2 linked regions of the Variovorax paradoxus genome follow. The protein of the gene in region 1 interacts with the protein of each later gene in a pairwise test. Links are inferred from orthologs where the notes say so. Each region holds a gene or a part of one and is shown on either strand. Other genes may lie near its edges. The genes, in order: cyoB and QHG62_RS11465.

Region 1 (9,283 bases):
GCGGTCGTGGTCCAGGGGCAGTGCAAGAGGGCGCGAGAAAAGCGCCAGGCCCGCAAAGCACAGGCCGGTAACGACCACGATGGTCCAGGTTGACCACGCCTTGAGCAGCACCGCACCCAAGATGACCTGCAAGAGGTACAGAAAGATGAACGGATTGGTGGCGCCGCCGCTGAGGTAGAGCTGCGCAGTAAGCGTGGCCACATCGACCAGCAGCGCGAGAAACAACTCGCCGTTGGTCACCTTGCGAAGGGTGCGCGAGCGCAGCAGGCTCACCACGTTGAAGAGGGCCAGGCACGCCAGCACCAGCAGCATCTGGTCGAGCGGCAGCCGGATGCCGAAGCCGTAGTGCACGAACAGGATGGTGATCACCTGCCCGACGACGGCGAACCATCGCAGCTGGATCAGCTGCTGCATGTTCTTGTGCCCGGTGGCGTTGTCAAGGCTTGCGATGCCCGCGCGGGGCGCGTGCAATTCTCCCGCCACGGCAGAAGCCTCAGTGGGGGCGGGGGCCGTCTTGGCGGGTTCGTCCGTCGGCATGGGAGGCATTGTCGCCGCTGCTGTCGGCTGAGTCGGCGAGCTTGCGGCGGCGGCGGTCGTCGCGCCAGACGAACCACGCCGCGCCCGCGACCATCAGTGCCAGGCCGTACCAGGTGATGGCGTAGACGAGATGGCTGTTGGGAAATGCGATGACCGTCAGGCCGCCCGCAGGCCACGCCGGTGCCGCGCCGGGGCTGGAAGGAACGGCCTCGGCATCGACGAAGTAGGGCGCCACATTGTTCAATCCGCGCGCAGCGGCAATCGCCTCCACGTCGCGCGAGAACCAGCGGTCGGCGGCGGAATCGTTCTTGCGCAGGAAGCCGCCCTTGGGCTCGGTGATGCGCAGCAAGCCGGTCACGGTGGTTTCGCCCTTGGGCTCCGTGGCCGCACGCGCGGTGCGCTCACGTGCGTCGGGCGGCACGAAGCCGCGATTGACCAGCACCGTGGTGCCGTCGGCAGCTTGCAGCGGCGTCATCACCCAGAAGCCGGCGCCGAGCCGGGTGCTGGCCTGAACCAGCGTTTCCTTGTCGTGAAGAAAAGTGCCGGCAATGCGCAGGTGCCGGTACTCGTCGGTGGCTGCGTTGATCTGCGGCCAACGGTCTCGCGCCGGAGCTTCGGCGGCCGGGGCGTGCACGCGCTGTTCGACGCGGGCGATGAGATCGAGCTTCCAGGCCCTGCGCTCGACCTGCCAGTTGCCGAGTGCGGTAAAGCCCGCAAAGGCAAGCGCCGCACAGACCATGAAGACCACCCGTGCGGCCATGGAGCGCTGGCGGCCGGCCGGTGTGTTGCGGGCGCCCTGGTCTGGCGGCAGGGTCGTCGTCAAGGCATGTTCTTCATGTCGTGCACCGACATCGGCATCATGTTGGCGTTCATGTGGTACATGACCCAAAGCGAGCCGGCCAGCGTGATCACCACGAGCACGATGGTGAAGATGAGCGCCAGCATGTTCCATCCGCTCTCGGACTTGGCGTCCATGTGCAGGAAGTAGATCATGTGGACCACGATCTGCACGGCGGCAAAGCCGAGGATGACGAGCGACGTGGTGTGCGTGCTGGTAAGCACCTTGCCCATCACGAGCCAGAACGGAATTGCGGTGAGGATGACGGCCAGCACAAAGCCCGTCATGTAGCCCTTGAAGGTGCTGTGGCTCACGGGGCCATCGTCGTGATGGTCGTCGTGGCCGTGCGCGGCTGCAGTGTTGGTGTGGGCGGTGCTCATGCCATCGATCCCATCAGATAGACGAAGGTGAAGACGCCGATCCAAACCACGTCCAGGAAGTGCCAGAACATCGAGAGGCACATCAGGCGGCGGCGGTTGGCGGCGGTGAATCCATGCTTGGGCAGCTGGATCATCAGCACGATGAGCCAGACGATACCGAAGGTCACGTGCAGGCCGTGGGTGCCGACCAGCGCGAAGAACGACGACAGGAACGCGCTGCGCTGCGGACCCGCGCCTTCATGGATGAGGTGCGCAAACTCGTAGAGCTCCAGGCCGATGAAGCCGGCGCCCAGCAGGCCCGTGATGGCCAGCCATGCCAGCGTGCCGCCCATGCGCTTCTTCTGCATCTCGAGCATCGCGAAGCCGTAGGTGATGGACGAGAGCAGCAGCAGCGACGTGTTCACGGCCACCAGCGGCAGGTCGAACAGGTCGGCGCCCGAGGGGCCGGCCGCATAGCTGCGGCCCAGCACGCCGTACACCGCGAACAGGCAGGCGAAGATGAGACAGTCGCTCATCAGGTAGAGCCAGAACCCGAGCAGCGTGCCGTTCTCTGGGTGGTGGTCGTTGCCGACGTGGAACAGCTCGAACACGGGCGGCTTGCCCGTCTGGTCGCTGTGGGCGTGGCCGGCCGCGGGGGAGTGGAGGGCGGTGGTATCAGACATGGGCTGCTGCTGCCAGGAGGCGCGTGCGTTCGGCTTCGGTACGGACGACGTCTTCCGAGGGAATGTAGTAGTCGCGCTTGTAGTTGAAGGTATGGATGATCACGGCGGCCAGCATGGCAACAAAGCCGATGCCCGCCACGAGCCACATCTGCCAGATCAGCGCAAAACCGCAGACCGCCGCCAGGGCCGCGATGATGAAGCCGGCGCTGGTGTTCTTGGGCATGTGGATGGGCGTGAAGCCTTCGAGCGGGCGGGCGTAGCCGCGGCGCTTCATGTCGGTCCAGGCGTCGTTGTCATGGATGCGCGGCGTGAACGCGAAGTTGTAGGCCGGCGGCGGCGACGAGGTCGACCATTCGAGCGTGCGGCCGTTCCATGGGTCGCCCGTGGTGTCGCGCAGCGACTCGCGGCGCACGAAGCTCACCACCAGCTGGATGAGGAACGACGCAATGCCCAGCGCGATCAGCACCGCGCCGAAGGCGGCCACCTGGAACCAGAACTGCAGCGACATGTCCTGGAAGTGGCTCATGCGGCGCGTGACGCCCATCAGGCCCAGCACATACAGCGGCATGAACGCGACCCAGAAGCCCACGAGCCAGAACCAGAACGAGCACTTGCCCCAGAACGGATCGAGCTTGTAGCCGAAGGCCTTGGGAAACCAGTAGGTAATGCCCGCCAGCATGCCGAACAGCACGCCGCCGATGATCACGTTGTGGAAGTGCGCAATGAGGAACAGGCTGTTGTGCAGCACGAAGTCGGCAGGGGGCACCGCGAGCAGCACGCCCGTCATGCCGCCGATCACGAAGGTGACCATGAAGCCGACGGTCCACATCATGGGCAGCTCGAAGCGGATGCGGCCGCGATACATGGTGAAGAGCCAGTTGAAGATCTTCGCGCCCGTGGGAATCGAGATGATCATCGTCGTGATGCCGAAGAACGAATTCACGCTGGCGCCGGAGCCCATGGTGAAGAAGTGGTGCAGCCAGACGAGGTACGACAGGATGGTGATCACGATGGTGGCGTACACCATCGAGGCATAGCCGAAGAGGCGCTTGCCGCTGAAGGTGGACACCACTTCCGAGAAGATGCCGAAGGCCGGCAGGATCAGGATGTACACCTCGGGGTGGCCCCAGATCCAGATCAGGTTCACGTACATCATGGCGTTGCCGCCGAGGTCGTTCGTGAAGAAGTTGGTGCCGGCGTAGCGGTCGAGCGACAGCAGCGCGAGCACGGCGGTGAGCACCGGGAAGGCGGCCACGATGAGCACGTTGGTGCACAGCGCGGTCCAGGTGAACACCGGCATCTTCATCATCGTCATGCCGGGCGCGCGCATCTTCACGATGGTGGCCAGCAGGTTGACGCCCGAGAGCAGGGTGCCTACCCCCGCTATCTGCAGCGACCATATGTAGTAGTCGACCCCCACGTCGGGGCTGAAGAGAATGCCCGAGAGCGGCGGATACGCCAGCCAGCCGGTCTTGGCGAACTCGCCCACGAAGAGCGACGCCATCACCAGGCCGGCGCCGAAGGTGGTCATCCAGAAGCTGAAGTTGTTCAGGAACGGAAAGGCCACGTCGCGCGCGCCGATCTGCAGCGGCACCACGAAGTTCATGAGGCCCGTGACCAGCGGCATGGCCACGAAGAAGATCATGATCACGCCGTGCGCGGTGAAGATCTGGTCGTAGTGATGCGGCGGCAGGAAGCCGGCGTTGTCGCCGAAGGCCACCGCCTGCTGGGCACGCATCATGAGTGCGTCGGCAAAGCCGCGCAGCAACATGACGAGGCCGAGCACGATGTACATGATGCCGATCTTCTTGTGGTCGATACTGGTGATCCAGTCGCGCCAGATGGTGCCCCAGAGCTTGAAGTAGGTCACGGCGCCCAGGACTGCAAGGCCGCCCAGCACCACGGCTGCAAAGGTCGCAAGCAGAATCGGCTCATGGTAGGGAATCGCCTCCCAGGTGAGGCGGCCGAAGATGAGCTTCGTCAGGTCAAGGTTCTCGAACATCGTCATTCTTCGGTGGTGCACATCGCCGTGACGTACTTGCGCATGGGCGAATTGATGAGGGGGTCAGCAGCCTGCCAGGCTTGCTTGGTGGCAACGTTGAATGCGCCGGGCTTGCCCAGTCCGCCGTCCGCGTCGATGGCCATCATTTGCTTCATGCACATCTTGTTGCGGTCTACGCAGCGGTTCAGGATGGCGTCGTACAGGTCGGGGGCCACGCTGGTGTAGTGGCGCACGGGGTCGCGCTCGCTCGGGGCTTCGAGCTTCAGGTAGGTTTCGCGGGTGAGCTCGCCGTCTTTTCCGGCCTTGGCCCTCTTTACCCACTCCTGGAAGCCTTCGTTGCTCAGGCCGTGGAACTTGAAGCGCATGCCAGAGAAGCCCGCGCCACTGTAGTTGGCGGAAAAGCCTTCGAACTCGCCCGGCTTGTTGATGACCGCGTGCAGCTTGGTTTCCATGCCCGGCATGGCGTAGATCTGGCCGGCCAGTGCGGGAATGAAGAACGAGTTCATCACCGAGGTGGCGGTGATCTTGAACGAGATCGGCCGGTCGACGGGCGCAGCCATTTCATTGACCGTGGCAAAACCCTCTTCGGGGTAGATGAAAAGCCACTTCCAGTCGAGCGCCACCACTTCGACCACCAGGGGCTTGGCTTCGGCGGGAATCGGGCGCTCTGCGTCCAGACGGCTGAGCGGCCGGTACGGGTCGAGCGTGTGCGTGCTGATCCAGGTGATGGCGCCCAGCGCAATGATGATCAGGAGCGGCGCGCCCCAGATGGCGAGTTCGAGCTGGGTGGAGTGGTCCCAGTCGGGGCTGTAGTCGGCCTCCTTGTTCGACTGCCGATAGCGCCAGGCAAAGAAGAGCGTCAGCGCGATCACCGGAACGATGATGATCAGCATCAGCACCGTCGAGACGACGATGAGCCGCCCCTGCTGGTTGGCGATGTCGCCGGAAGGATTCATGAGCACCGTGTTGCAGCCTGCCAGGAAGGCAAGGGGAAGCAACAGGGACCATCGCCGAAGAGATTTGAGGGTGGGCATGCCGAAAGAAAGAAGTGCAGGGGCTGCGCAAAGACCCCACAATCTACGACCAAAGGGCGCGCCCCGCTATTGGACGTTTTGTCCTATGGCGGGAATCCCCATTCGGTGAGACGCTTGGAGCCTCCCTGTTCATGGTCTACCTTTGTCACTGCACGTGACACCCGAATTACAAAACGCAATGACGACGACGTCCAGCATCCTTCCGCAAGGCGCACCGCCGGCGCCGAACACGTCCGAAAACGACGCCCGGCAGGGCGACGGGCATTCCCACATTGCGCCGGGCGAGATCGCCGTCGGCGTGATCATCGGGCGGGCATCGGAATACTTCGATTTCTTCGTCTACGGCATCGCGTCGGTGCTGGTATTTCCGTCGGTTTTCTTTCCATTCGAGGCGCGCCTCGAAGGAACCCTCTACGCCTTCGTGGTTTTTTCGTTCGCCTTCATTGCGCGGCCGTTCGGCACCGTCATTTCAATGGCCATCCAGAGGCGGTTCGGGCGAGAGGCCAAGCTGACCATTGCGCTGTTCCTGCTGGGAACCTCCACCGCGGGCATCGCCTTCTTGCCGGGGTACGCGAGCATCGGGTTCACGTCCATCGTGCTGCTGTCGGTGTTCCGCTTTGCACAGGGCTTGGCGCTCGGCGGCTCGTGGGACGGGCTGCCTTCGCTGCTGGCGCTCAATGCGCCGCAGAACCGCCGCGGCTGGTACGCCATGCTCGGCCAGCTGGGCGCACCGCTCGGTTTTTTTGTAGCCAGCGCACTTTTCGCCTACCTCTATGGCAGCCTGGCGCTCAAGGACTTTCTCGATTGGGGCTGGCGCTATACCTTCTACGTCGCGTTCGCAATCAACGTGGTGGCGCTCTTCGCGCGCCTGCGGCTGGTGGCCACCGAAGAGTATTCGCGCCTGCTCGAAGAGCGCGAACTGCAGCCCACCAGCGTGGTCGAGCTGACCCGCTCGCAGGGCGCCAACCTGCTCATCGGCGCGTTCGCCGCGCTGGCCAGCTATGCGCTGTTCCACCTGATCACGGTGTTCCCGCTGTCGTGGATCACGCTGTACTCGGACCAGTCGATTACCGAATTCCTGGTGGTGCAGATGATCGGCGCGGCATTCTGCGCCGGCGGCATCGTGGCCTCGGGACTCATTGCCGACCGCGTGGGGCGACGGTTTACGCTGGGCGGGCTGGCGGCGATGATTGCTGTTTTCAGCGGCTTCGCGCCCACGCTGCTCGACGGTGGCCGCATCGGGCAGGACATCTTCATCTTGCTGGGCTTCGTGCTGCTTGGCCTCTCCTACGGCCAGGCCGCCGGGGCGGTGACCTCGAACTTCGAACCCAAGTACCGCTACACCGGCGCCGCGCTCACGGCTGACTTGGCCTGGCTCATCGGTGCGGCTTTTGCGCCGCTGGTGGCGCTCGGCTTGTCGGCGAATTTCGGGCTGGCGTATGTCAGCGTCTATCTGCTGTCCGGTGCAGTCGGCACGCTGGCGGCGCTGGGCCTCAACCGGGCGCTGGTGCGGGACTGATCAGCGCCGAAGCGGGTGTTCGAAGAAGGGGCCGGTCGGCCCCTTTTCCGTTTCAGACGCCGCGGCGCCGGCTGGCTTAGGATTCGGCGCATGTTCGCCGCCGCAATTTTCGACATGGACGGGCTGCTCATCGATTCGGAGCGGCCCATCATGGCCGCCTGGATCGAAGCAGCCCGCACGCTCGACATCGAGCTTTCGCACGCCCAGTACCTGCAATGCGTGGGGCTGGCCATGGCTGAGTCGAAGCAGATCCTTGCTGCGCTGCTCGGTGGCGCAGCCGCTTACCAGCATGCGGCATCGCAAGTGACCGCCGCGCTGCAGTTGCAGCGCGCCGACGGCGACATCCGGCCGCTCTTCCCCATCAAGCCCGGCGCGGCCGAGTTGCTCACCGCCTTGCGCGGACGCGGCACACGCTGCGCGGTTGCCTCTTCGTCCACGCGCGGCCAGATCGCGGCCTGCCTGGGTAGCCTCGACGTGCTTCATCACTTCGAGGCCTTCGCGGGCGGCGATGAGGTGACACGCGCCAAGCCCGACCCGGCGCTGTACCTGCTTGCGGCGGAGCGCCTGGGTGTAGACCCGGCGGAGTGCGTGGCCTTCGAAGACAGCGAGAACGGCGCGAAGGCGGCGCTGGCTGCGGGCCTCAGGGTCGTCATCGTGCCGGACCTCAAGCACCCGCCGGAGCCGATCATCGGGCAGGCGTTTCATGTGCTCGATTCGCTGCACGACGCCATGGCGCATGTGCCGCTGTGGTTTCCCGCCCCGGCACAGAAGCTTGCCTGACCCGGGGGTCAGAGCACTTCGTCGCGCAGCTGCGGGAACACCTTCGACACCTTCGCGAGCAGGTAGTCGCCATAGCGGCCGCTGAAGGCGTGCACGTTGGCGCGGTCCCAGCGCTCGGCACTGTCGTCGCGCGCCTCGGCACCCTGCAGCCCTTCGATGCGCTGCACGCGGGCCTCGAAGTTCGGATCGAAGAACAGCGGAAACGAAAGCCGGTCGCGCCCCGAGGTGTTGCGCTTCACCCGGTGCGGGGTCGATTTGTAGAGCCCGCCCGTCATGCGGTCGAGCATGTCGCCGATGTTGCAGACGAACGAGCCGGGAATCGGCGGCGCATCGATCCAGCCGCCCGGCGTATGCACCGCGAGGCCGCCGACGTTGTCCTGGTGCAGGATGGTGAGCAGGCCGTAGTCGGTGTGCTCGCCCACGCCCCATTGCACGTCCAGGCCTTCGGGCACGGGCTGCGAGGGGTAGTTGAACAGGCGGAACAGGATCAGTGGGTCAGCGGTGTAGCGCTCGGCGAAATACGTGGCCGGCAGGCCCAGGCTCAGCGCGATGCCTTCCATCAACCGATGGCCCAGCTGCGTGACGGCCGCCATGTAGTCGAGGATGGTTTCGCGAAATCCCGGCACGTCGGGAAAGAGGTTCGGCCCGTGCACCGGCGTTTTCGCCAACACCAGCGGGTGTGTGGCGGGCAACTCGGTGCCCAGGTAGAGGCCTTCCTTCCAGTCGGGCCGGCCGGAGGTCAGCTCACCGCCCAGCGGAAAGAAGCCGCGCCAGGCGCGCCCGCCCAGGGCCATGCGCCATTGCATCTTGGTTTCTTCGGGCAACTCGAAAAAGCGGTGGCTCAGCACTTCGAGCTGCTGCACCAATGCAGGGTCGACGCCATGGCCTGTGACATAGAAGAAGCCGTGCGCACGGCACGCGGCGCCGATCTGCGCGGCCACGCCGCTGCGTTCGGGCGTGCCGGACACGAGCGGGGTGACATCGATTACCGGAAGTTCTTGTGAGTCGGTCATGGTCGAAGGGAGCGTGTCACGCGCCGCGCGCGAAGGGCGAGCGGATGTCCGAAAGAAACTGCTGCGCGCGGGGGTGCTGCGGCCGGTTGAAAAAGTCGTCGGGCGTGGCGCGCTCGAGCACCTTGCCTTCGTCCATGAACAGCACGCGGTCGGCCACCTCGCGGGCAAAGCCCATCTCGTGCGTGACGCAGACCATGGTCATGCCGTCACGCGTGAGGTCGCGCATCACCAGCAGCACTTCGCCCACCATCTCGGGGTCGAGTGCGCTGGTGGGCTCGTCGAACAGCATCAGCGGCGGCTGCATGGCGAGCGCACGTGCAATGGCCACGCGCTGCTGCTGGCCGCCCGAGAGTTCGCCGGGCCAAGCATTCGCCTTGTGCGCCAGGCCTACGCGCTGCAGCAGCGCCATCGCGCGCTCGTCGGCTTCCTTGCGCGTAAGCCCGCGAAGTTGCATCGGCGCCATCGTGCAGTTCTGCAGCACCGTGAGATGCGGAAACAGGTTGAACTGCTGGAACACG
Region 2 (9,259 bases), 540 kb from region 1 along the record:
GTTCGAGGAGTCGCGCGAGCATGACCTGAACGATGCCATTGCCGATGGCGTCGATGAGCTCTGGCGCGATCCGCACAACGCGGGCGACATCCTCGTTTTTCTGCCTGGCGAGCGCGAGATCCGAGAGGCCGCGGACTATTTGCGCCGCCACCTGAGCCACCAGCCGCTGCTGCGCAATGCCGAGGTGCTGCCGCTGTTCGCCCGGCTTTCGGGCCCCGAGCAGGACCGCATCTTCGACGGCCACACGGGGCGGCGCATCGTGCTGGCCACCAACGTGGCCGAAACCTCGCTCACCGTCCCGGGCATCCGCTATGTGATCGATACCGGCACGGCGCGCGTCAAGCGCTACAGCTTCCGCAGCAAGGTCGAGCAGTTGCTGGTCGAGCCGATCAGCCAGGCCGCGGCCAACCAGCGCGCGGGCCGTTGCGGCCGGGTGGCCAACGGCATTTGCATCCGGCTTTACGACGAGAAGGATTTCGAAGGCCGGCCGCGCTTTACCGATCCCGAGATCCTGCGTTCATCGCTGGCCGGCGTCATCTTGCGCATGAAGTCGCTGCGCCTGGGCGACGTGGCGCGTTTTCCGTTCCTCGAAGCCCCTTCGCCGCGTGCGATTGCGGACGGCTACCAACTGCTGAACGAACTGGGCGCGGTCGACGACGCCAACGAGCTCACGGCCACGGGTGCCGAGCTGGCCAAGCTGCCGCTCGATCCGCGCGTGGGCCGGATGATCCTGGAAGCGCGCACACGCGGCGCGCTCGAAGAAGTGCTCGTCATTGCATCGGCTCTCAGCGTGCAGGACGTGCGCGACAGGCCGATGGACGCGCAACAGCAGGCCGACCAGGCCCACTCCAAATTCGACGATGAAAAGAGCGAGTTCAGCGGCTACCTGCGGCTGTGGAAATGGATCGCGGATGCGCGCGGCGGCCACGGCGACACCCACAAGCTCAGCAACCGCCAGTACGAGCAGCTGCTGCGACAGAACTTCATCAACATCCGCCGCGTGCGTGAATGGCGCGACATTCACTCGCAGCTGCTCACGGTCGTCACGGAGCACAAGTGGCGCATCAACGCGGAGCCCGCAGGCTACGAGCCGCTGCATCTTTCGATGCTGGCGGGCCTGCTCGGCAATGTGGGCTGGAAGCTGGAAGACGACGAGGCGTATCTCGGTGCGCGCGGCATCAAGTTCTATCGTCATCCGGGTGCGCACCTGAAGAAAAAGCCCGGCCGGTGGATCGTTGCGGCCGAACTGGTCGAGACGACGCGGCTCTTCGGCCGCGGCATTGCCAACATCGAACCGCAGTGGCTCGAACAGGTGGCCGGCCATCTGCTGAAAAAGCAACTGCTCGATCCGCACTGGGAGAAGAAGGGCGCGCAGGTTTCGGCGCTGGAACGCGCAACGCTCTATGGGCTGGTCGTCTACAGCGGGCGCCGGGTCGATTTCACCAAGGTCGACCCCGTGGCGGCGCGCGAAATCTTCATTCGCGAGGCGCTGGTCGGCGGGCAATGGGAAAGCAAGTTTCCGTTCCTCGTGGCCAATCGCAAGCTGGTGCGCGAGGTCGAGGGGCTGGAGCACAAGGCGCGCCGGCAAGACGTGCTGGTCGATGAGGAGCTGATCTTCGCCTTTTACGACGCGCAGTTGCCTGCCGACGTGGCGAGCGGCATCACCTTCGAGAACTGGTACCGCCATGCCTCGAAGGAGCAGCCGCGCCTGCTGTACCTGACGCGCGAAGAGCTGATGCGCCACCAGGCGGCGGGCATCACCACGCAGTCGTTTCCGCCCACACTGCGGCTCGGCGGTGTCGATTGCGCGGCGAGCTACCTGCACGAGCCAGGCGATGCGAAAGACGGCCTCACGGTGAGCGTGCCGCTCTTCGTGCTGAACCAGGTGAGCGAAGAGCGCTGCGAGTGGCTGGTCACCGGCATGCTGAAGGACAAGATCCAGGCGCTGCTCAAGAGCCTGCCGCAGCGCCCGCGGTCGCGCCTGGTGCCGCTGCCCGATTCCGCGGCAAAGCTGGCGGAAGAACTCTCGGCGCCCGAGGTGTTCGGCCACGGCTCGCTGACCGACGTGCTGCTCAAGCGCGTGCGCGACGCCACGAGCATCGACGTGAAGCGCGCCGACTTCAAGCTCGACATGCTGCCGCCGCACCTGTTCATGAACCTGCGCATCGTGGACGAGCATGGGCGCCAGCTTGGCATGGGGCGCAACCTGGGCGCACTCAAGGCCGAACTGGGTGCGCAGGCGCGGGGCGCCTTCCAGGCGTTGGCGGGGCTCAACGTCAAGGCTTCCGCGGAGCGAAAGCCGGACGGCGGCGCCGAGGGACGCGCGCAAAACAAGGGCAACGCAGCCGCCGCGCCTGCACCTGCCGCGCCGAGCTTGCCGGCTGGCCAGCGCTACACGAACTGGAGCTTCGGCGAACTGCCCGAACTGATGGAAGTGCGCCGCGGATCGCAGTCGCTCATTGGTTTTCCCGCGCTGCGGGACGAAGGCGACGCCGTCACCATCGAGGTGTTCGACGAACCCGCCGTGGCCGCTGCAAAGCACCGCGCGGGCCTGCGCAGGCTGTTTGCGCTGCAACTGAAAGATGCGCTCAAGTACCTCGAAAAGAACATTCCCGATCTGCAGAAGATGGCCGTGGCCTACATGCCGCTTGGCACATCGGAAGAGTTGCGCACGCAGATCATCGATGTGGCCATTGACCGGGCATTTCTGCAGGAGCCGCTGCCCACCGACGAATTTGCCTTCAAGCGCCGGCTCGAGGAAGGCCGCGGGCGTCTCACGCTGATTGCCAACGAGGTGGCCCGGCTGGCTTCGGCGATCCTGGTCGAATACGCGGCCGCCGCGCGCAAGATAAAGGACACCAAGATCCAGCCCGAGGCGGTGCAAGATGCCGCACAGCAGCTGCAGCGCCTGGTCGGCAAGCGCTTCATTGCCGATGCGCCGTGGACGCAGTTGCAGCATTTCGCGCGGTACCTCAAGGCCATCGTGCTGCGGCTGGACAAGCTGCGCGCCGACCCCGCGCGCGACGCAGCCAAGCTGGCCGAGTTGCGCCCGCAGGAGCAGCGCTACTGGCGATTGGTGGCGGAGCGCAAGGGCGTGGTGGACGATCGCATGCTCGAGTTTCGCTGGCTGCTCGAAGAGCTTCGCGTGAGCTTCTTCGCACAGGAACTGCGCACGCCGCAACCGGTAAGCGTCAAGCGGCTCGACAAGGCCTGGGCGCAGCTGCAAGCCTGACCTGCAAGGCGGAAAAAAAGAAGCCCGCTTGCGCGGGCTTCCTTCAGGTGCGAGTAATTTCAGCAGGCGCTATATGCGTCCCATGAGCACCAGGATGATCACGATCACCAGGACAAGGCCCAGGCCACCGCTTGGCCCGTAACCCCAGCTGCGGCTGTAGCCCCAGCTCGGCAGCGCGCCGATCAGCAGCAAGATCAGAATGATCAGCAGAATGAACGAGAGGGACATGCTTTTCTCCTGGACGTTGTTGTTACGAGAGTGGATGCTCGTTGTCCGGGGGCGCAAAACACGCCGGAAAGCCGCTCCTTCGGCGGTCAGGACTGTCCTACCGTTCGCGTCGGCCTTGAAGCCGCCTCAGCCCAGTCAGAGCCGGGCGAGACGGTCCAGCGCGGAAATCAGCGTCTCGTCCTTCTTGGCAAAGCAGAAGCGGACCACGCGCTGGTCGAAACCGTTGCCATAGAACGCCGACAGCGGAATGGCCGCCACGCCGATCTCGCTGGTGAGCCAAAGGCAGAAATCTGCTTCGGAAAGCTCGCTCACCGCAGAGATGTCGACGCACTGGAAATAGCTGCCTTCGCTGCGCAGCAGCTTGAAGCGGGTCTTCTCGGCGAGCCCTGCGGCAAAAAGGTCGCGCTTGCGCTGGTAGAAGGCCGGAAGCTCGAGGTAGGGCTTCGGGTCGGCCATGTACTGCGCGAGTGCGTGCTGCATGGGTGTGTTCACGGTGAACACGTTGAACTGGTGCACCTTGCGGAATTCAGCCATGAGCGGTGCGGGCGCCGCCACGTAGCCGACCTTCCAGCCGGTGACATGGTAGGTCTTGCCGAAGCTGCTCACGATGAAGCTGCGTGCGGCCAGGCCCGGGAAGCGCGCCACGCTTTCGTGCTGCGCACCGTCGTAGATCATGTGCTCGTACACCTCGTCGGCAATCACGAACACGTCGGTCGGCGCGAGCAGCTCTTCGAGCTTGCGCATTTCGGCCGCGGTCCAGATGGTGGCGCTCGGGTTGTGCGGCGTGTTGACGATGATGGCGCGCGTGCGCGGCGAAAGTGCCGCGGCAATCTTGTCGAAGTCGGGCCGGAAGGTGCCCGGCGTGAGCGGCACGCGCACCACGCTGCCGCCGGCCAGTTCGATGTTGGGCACGTAGCTGTCGTAGCAGGGCTCCAGAACGATCACCTCGTCGCCCGCGCGCACCACTGCAAGAATGGCCGTGATGATTGCGTGCGTGGCACCCGCGGTCACCGTGATTTCGGTCGCCGCGTTGTAGCCGTGGCCGTAGAGCGCGGCGATCTTGCCGGCAATGGCTTCGCGCAGTGCGGGAATGCCGGGCATCGGCGGATACTGGTTGTGGCCGGCGGCCATGGCGGCCGTCACGTCTTCGAGCAGCTTCGGGTCGCAGTTGAAATCGGGGAAGCCCTGGCCGAGGTTGACCGCGTCCTTCTCGGTTGCCAGTGCGGACATCACGGTGAAGATGGTGGTGCCGACGGCGGGCAGCTTGGTGGCGATGTCCGGCGTGCGGGGGGCGGTAGAAACGGTGCTCATGGTCGTGTTCGGAAACTGGGGCTGCTGAATGTCAAAGGTCGTAGTCTTGCTGGTGGCCGCTCAGGGCTTTTGCAATGAGGTTGCGGTCGAGCCGGTCGGATAGCAGCTCGGCAAACTTGAACACGAAGTTGCGCAGGTAGGCGCTGCGCTTGAACGCCACGCGGGCGATGTTCTGGCCGAACACGTGCCCCATGGGGCGCACCACGAGGTCGGCGTTCGACTCGTCGCGCACAGCCATCTCGGCCACGATGCCCACGCCCAGGCCAAGGCGCACGTAAGTCTTGATCACGTCGGAATCGATGGCTTCGAGCGCGATGCGCGGCGTGAGCTTTTTCTGTGCAAAGGCGTGGTCTATGCGCGTGCGGCCGGTGAACGACGGGTGGTAGGTAATGATGGGTTCGTGCGCCAGGTCCTCGAGCGAAATGCGCTCCTTGGCAGCCAGCGGATGGTCTTTGGGGAGCACCAGCACGTGCTGCCATTCGTAGCAAGGCAGGGTCACGAGCTCGGCGTAGTCCGCGAGCGACTCGGTGGCAATGCCCACCTCGGCGATTTCATCGATCACCATGCGCGCCACCTGGTCGGGCGAGCCCTGGTGCAGGCTCACGTTGACCTTGGGATAGGCCTCGCGAAGCCGGGCCACCGGCACCGGCAGCACATAGCGCGCCTGGGTATGGGTGGTCGCAATGGAGAGGGTGCCGCTGTCCTGGGCGCTGAATTGTTCGCCAATGCGCTTGAGGTTGCCCACTTCCCGCATGATCAGTTCGATGCTGGCGATGACATGCTGGCCCGGCTCGGTGACCCGCTTGAGGCGCTTGCCGTGGCGGGCGAAGATCTCGACGCCGAGCTCCTCTTCGAGCTCGATGATGGCTTTGGACACCCCGGGCTGCGAGGTATGGAGCGCCTTCGCCGCCTCGGTGAGGTTCAGGTTGCGCCGCACGGCTTCCTGAACAAACTTGAATTGGTGCAGATTCATATCAAATTCCGTCTTATTGCGGAATTCATTATGCCTTCGGAGTCTATCGAAATGCCCGGGACTTCAAGATTTGGTTGCGATCCTGGCCAGTAGCTCGACCAGTTCGGGTTCTTCGCCGACGATGCTGGCTAGCTGGAATTCGACATTGGGCCAAGTGGCGCGCAGTGCGTTCAGCTGGAGCGGCAGGTCTTCGCGCGCGTGCTTGCCCATGCCCAGAAACAGCGGAACGACCCTGAGCGAGCGCGCGCCGCTCGCAATCAGGGCTGCGGAAGCGGTGCGCAAATCGGGCGTGGCCAGCTCCATGTAGGCGCAAACCACCCGCGCTTGCGGATCGAGCGCGGTGACGCGCGCAGCCACGGCCTCGATGGGCTCGCGCCAGCGCTCGTCGCGCGAGCCATGGGCCAGGAGGATGATGCCCCTTGAGTTCACCGTCGTCACGTCTGTCGTCCCGCTTCTATCGTCGAAGAACCAGCCAGCTGAACGCGGCAAGCGACATGACCGAATAGATGAGCCCTGGCGCCGCCGCCGTAAGCCAGGGCGACCAGTTGCTCAGGTTGCCGAGATAGCCGAACACGTTGTTCAGCAGGAAAAAGCTGATGCCGATCATCACGCCGCCGAACACATAGGTGGTGATGCCGGTCTGGCGGAAATGCAGGTACGCGAAAGGCAGGGCGAGCACGACCATCACCAGGCACGAGAGCGGATAGAAGACCTTGCGCCAGAACTGGATCTCATAGCGCTGGGCGGTTTGGCCGTTGGCTTCGAGGTGGCTGATGTAGTCGAACAGGTCGATGGTGCTCATGCGGTCGGGCCGCAAGAGGGCGACCGACACCATTTCGGCCGTGAGCGTGGTGGGCCAGTCCATCTGCGGCACCCGCGTGGTCAAGATGTGCGCCTTGTTGGCGTCGGTGCGGGTGTTGTAGTCCTGCAGCTCGACGTCAGAAAGGGCCCAGTGGTCGTCGACGATGCGCGCGGAAGTCGCGAGAAGCTGCCTGCGTACATAGCCCTTCTCGTCGAATTCGAAGATGCGCGCATTCCGAAGGGAGCCGTCGCGCGAAATGGACACCACGTTGACGGCGTAGGACACGTTGCCGCGCTTCTCCTTGAGCCACGCTCCCGTATTGCCGACCAGCGAGAAGGTGCCCTGGTAGCGCGACTTGAGCAGCTGCCCCGTGCGCTCCGACGCAGGCGCGATGTAGTCGCCGATGGCAAAGGTCAGAAAAACAAAGCCGACGCCCAGCAGGAGCAGCGTGCGCAGCGCACGCCATGGGCCGAGGCCGCTGGTGCGCAGAATGGTGTATTCGGAGCTTTGCGCCAGCCGCGCCATCACGAAGATGCAGCCGATCAGCACCGTGATCGGGAGCAGTTCATAAAGGTGGCTTGGAATGAGCAGGGTCACGTAGACCAGTGCCTGCCCGGGGCCGTAGGCAAGGCTTTCGGGCTTGCCGATGGATTGCAGTTCGTCGACGAAGTCGAAAAAGAAGAACAGGCTCAAGAAGCCGAGCGTCACGAAGGCCACGGCCTTCAGTGCCTCGACGTAGATCAGGCGTCGGATTGTTTTCACGAGGTCGGGTCGATCTTGGTGGGCTGGGACGGCAGGCCGCCGGCAATGACGCGTTCCGTCTTGCGTCGCCTGCCCCAGTTGTTGTTGCGCAAAGCCAGCCATGCAACACCGATCAGCAGCACACCGCCGTGGAGCAGCAGCATGAACGAGCCCATGCCGTAGCGGCCCGAGCTGATCCAGCTTTGGCCGAGGTTGAGCATGTTGTAGTACACGACGAAGGCGAACAGCGCGAGCAGCAGGTTGCCGCTGCGCCCCACGCGCGGGTTGACGCTGGAAACGGTCAGTGCGAGCAGCACGAAGTTGATGGCGGCCAGCAGCATGCCGATGCGCCAGGCGAGTTCGCCTCGGTTCGCGTCCCCCGGCTCCCGCAGGAGCTGGATCGTGGGCTTGGCGCGTGCCGGCGTGGTGTCGGCGGTAAAGGAGTCGTTGCCGCCTGCGCGGGTGCCGTAGGTTTCGAATTCGCTGATCTTGAGGCCCGAGGTTGCGGTTTGCACCAGGGGGCGCTCGACCCGCTGGCCGTTGCTCAACATGAGGTAGCGGTGCTCACCCACGTTCTCGATGCGTCCGCTGCGCGCCGAGGTGGTAATTTGCAGCCCCCGCTCGATGGCCCAGATGAACACGTTGGTCGCGGTGGCGCCGTCAGGCGTGTCCTTGTCGATGAAAAAGACGCGGATGCGCCCGGCCGATTCGCGGAATTCGCCGGGAGTGACGCGCTCGATGTCGCTGCGCCGTTCGTACTGCGCGCGCATGCCGATGGTCTGCGAGTTGGCCCACGGCCAGCCCAGCAGGGCCATGATGGCGATCAGGGCGAGCACCGGCCACGCAAAGCGGAACAGCGGCTGCAGGAAGTCGACGAGGCCGCGCCCGCTGGAGAACCAGATCACCATTTCGCTGTCGCGGTACATGCGCGACAAGGTGCCGACAATGGCGATGAACAGGCTCAGGCTCAGGATGGTCGGCATGTAGCCGAGCACCGTGTAGGCCATTACCAGGAACACTTCGGACGGGTTCACGCTGCCCTTGGAGGCGAGCCCGAGCGTGCGGATGAGCATCATGGTCATCACGATGGTGACCAGGACCACGAGGGTCGCTCCGAAGCTGCGCGACAGCTCCTTGCGTAGGGAAGAATGGAATAACATCGTTCGAGGAAAAAAAGGATTATGGACTTTCAGCTCAAGACCCTCACCGTCGCCCGCGCCGCGGCCGAAAAATCCGACGTGCTGATCGTGCTCGTCGCCGGCGCGCCCATCACCGCCAAAGACCCGCTTTCCGCCCTGGTTGCCAGTGCCCGCAAGGCCGGCGACCTGCCCGACAAGGCCGGCAAGCTGCTGGCGCTCTACCATCCGGACGAGGTGGTGGCGTCGCGCGTGGTGCTTGCCGCCATTGGCGACGGCAAGCCCGCGTCGGTGCGCAGCGGCGTCATTGCGGCGGTCAACGCGGCCAAGGCCCACGCGCCCAAGCGGGTGGTGATCGTGTTCGCGCACGAAGCCGACGCGGCGGCAGTCGCGTGCGCCGTTACCGCCGCAGCGGACGCCAGCTACGTCTACACCACGACCAAATCCAAGGCCTCGAACGGCGAGGGCGGGCGCACCATCCGCAGCCTCACGCTCGGCGTCGGCGACTCCGCGGCGGTGAGCAAGGCCTTCGAAGAAGCCCGCGCAACAGTGGCCGGCATCGAATTTGCCAAGGAGTGGGGCAACCGCCCGGGCAACTATTGCACGCCCACCTTGCTGGCCGACGCCGCGCAAGGCCTGGCCAAGCTGCCCCGTGTCAAATGCGAGGTGCTGGGCCCGAAGGAAGTGCAGAAACTCGGCATGGGGTCGTTTGCCGCCGTGGCGCAGGGTTCCGCGGAGCCGCTGCGCTTCATCGTGCTGCGCTATCAGGGCGGTCCGAAGGACCAGGCGCCCGTGGTGCTGGTCGGCAAGGGAATTACCTTCGACACCGGCGGCGT

The links.
Region 2: the proteins of cyoB (region 1) and QHG62_RS11465 interact in binary tests that used the Escherichia coli proteins (3 or more experiments, as listed by UniProt). The link is inferred for Variovorax paradoxus from one-to-one orthologs.

What each region holds. Positions count from the first base shown.
Region 1 is NZ_CP123990.1:2,887,177-2,896,459, forward strand. What follows is about bases 1,918-4,917. They hold cyoB (cytochrome o ubiquinol oxidase subunit I), read right to left. Parts: upstream 4,426-4,917; coding sequence 2,410-4,425; downstream 1,918-2,409. Other genes in these bases: cyoC (cytochrome o ubiquinol oxidase subunit III), read right to left, coding at 1,918-2,417; cyoA (ubiquinol oxidase subunit II), read right to left, coding at 4,422-4,917. Also shown: QHG62_RS14050 (ATP-binding protein), read right to left, coding at 1-537; QHG62_RS14055 (SURF1 family protein), read right to left, coding at 494-1,297; cyoD (cytochrome o ubiquinol oxidase subunit IV), read right to left, coding at 1,357-1,755; more of cyoC, read right to left, coding at 1,752-1,917; more of cyoA, read right to left, coding at 4,918-5,453; QHG62_RS14080 (MFS transporter), read left to right, coding at 5,632-6,972; QHG62_RS14085 (HAD family hydrolase), read left to right, coding at 7,063-7,752; QHG62_RS14090 (isopenicillin N synthase family dioxygenase), read right to left, coding at 7,761-8,765; QHG62_RS14095 (amino acid ABC transporter ATP-binding protein), read right to left, coding at 8,782-9,283. UniProt on the Escherichia coli protein: Cytochrome bo(3) ubiquinol oxidase is the terminal enzyme in the aerobic respiratory chain of E.coli that predominates when cells are grown at high aeration.
Region 2 is NZ_CP123990.1:2,343,731-2,352,989, reverse strand. The notes cover bases 2,684-5,659. They hold QHG62_RS11465 (pyridoxal phosphate-dependent aminotransferase), read right to left. Parts: upstream 4,772-5,659; coding sequence 3,596-4,771; downstream 2,684-3,595. Other genes in these bases: QHG62_RS11460 (CysB family HTH-type transcriptional regulator), read right to left, coding at 4,803-5,659; QHG62_RS11470 (DUF3309 family protein), read right to left, coding at 3,302-3,460; hrpA (ATP-dependent RNA helicase HrpA), read left to right, coding at 2,684-3,232. Outside these bases: more of hrpA, read left to right, coding at 1-2,683; more of QHG62_RS11460, read right to left, coding at 5,660-5,744; QHG62_RS11455 (sirohydrochlorin chelatase), read right to left, coding at 5,808-6,182; LPS export ABC transporter permease LptG, read right to left, coding at 6,199-7,308; LPS export ABC transporter permease LptF, read right to left, coding at 7,305-8,447; QHG62_RS11440 (leucyl aminopeptidase), read left to right, coding at 8,469-9,259. UniProt on the Escherichia coli protein: Shows aminotransferase activity with methionine and histidine as substrates, and to a lesser extent also with phenylalanine.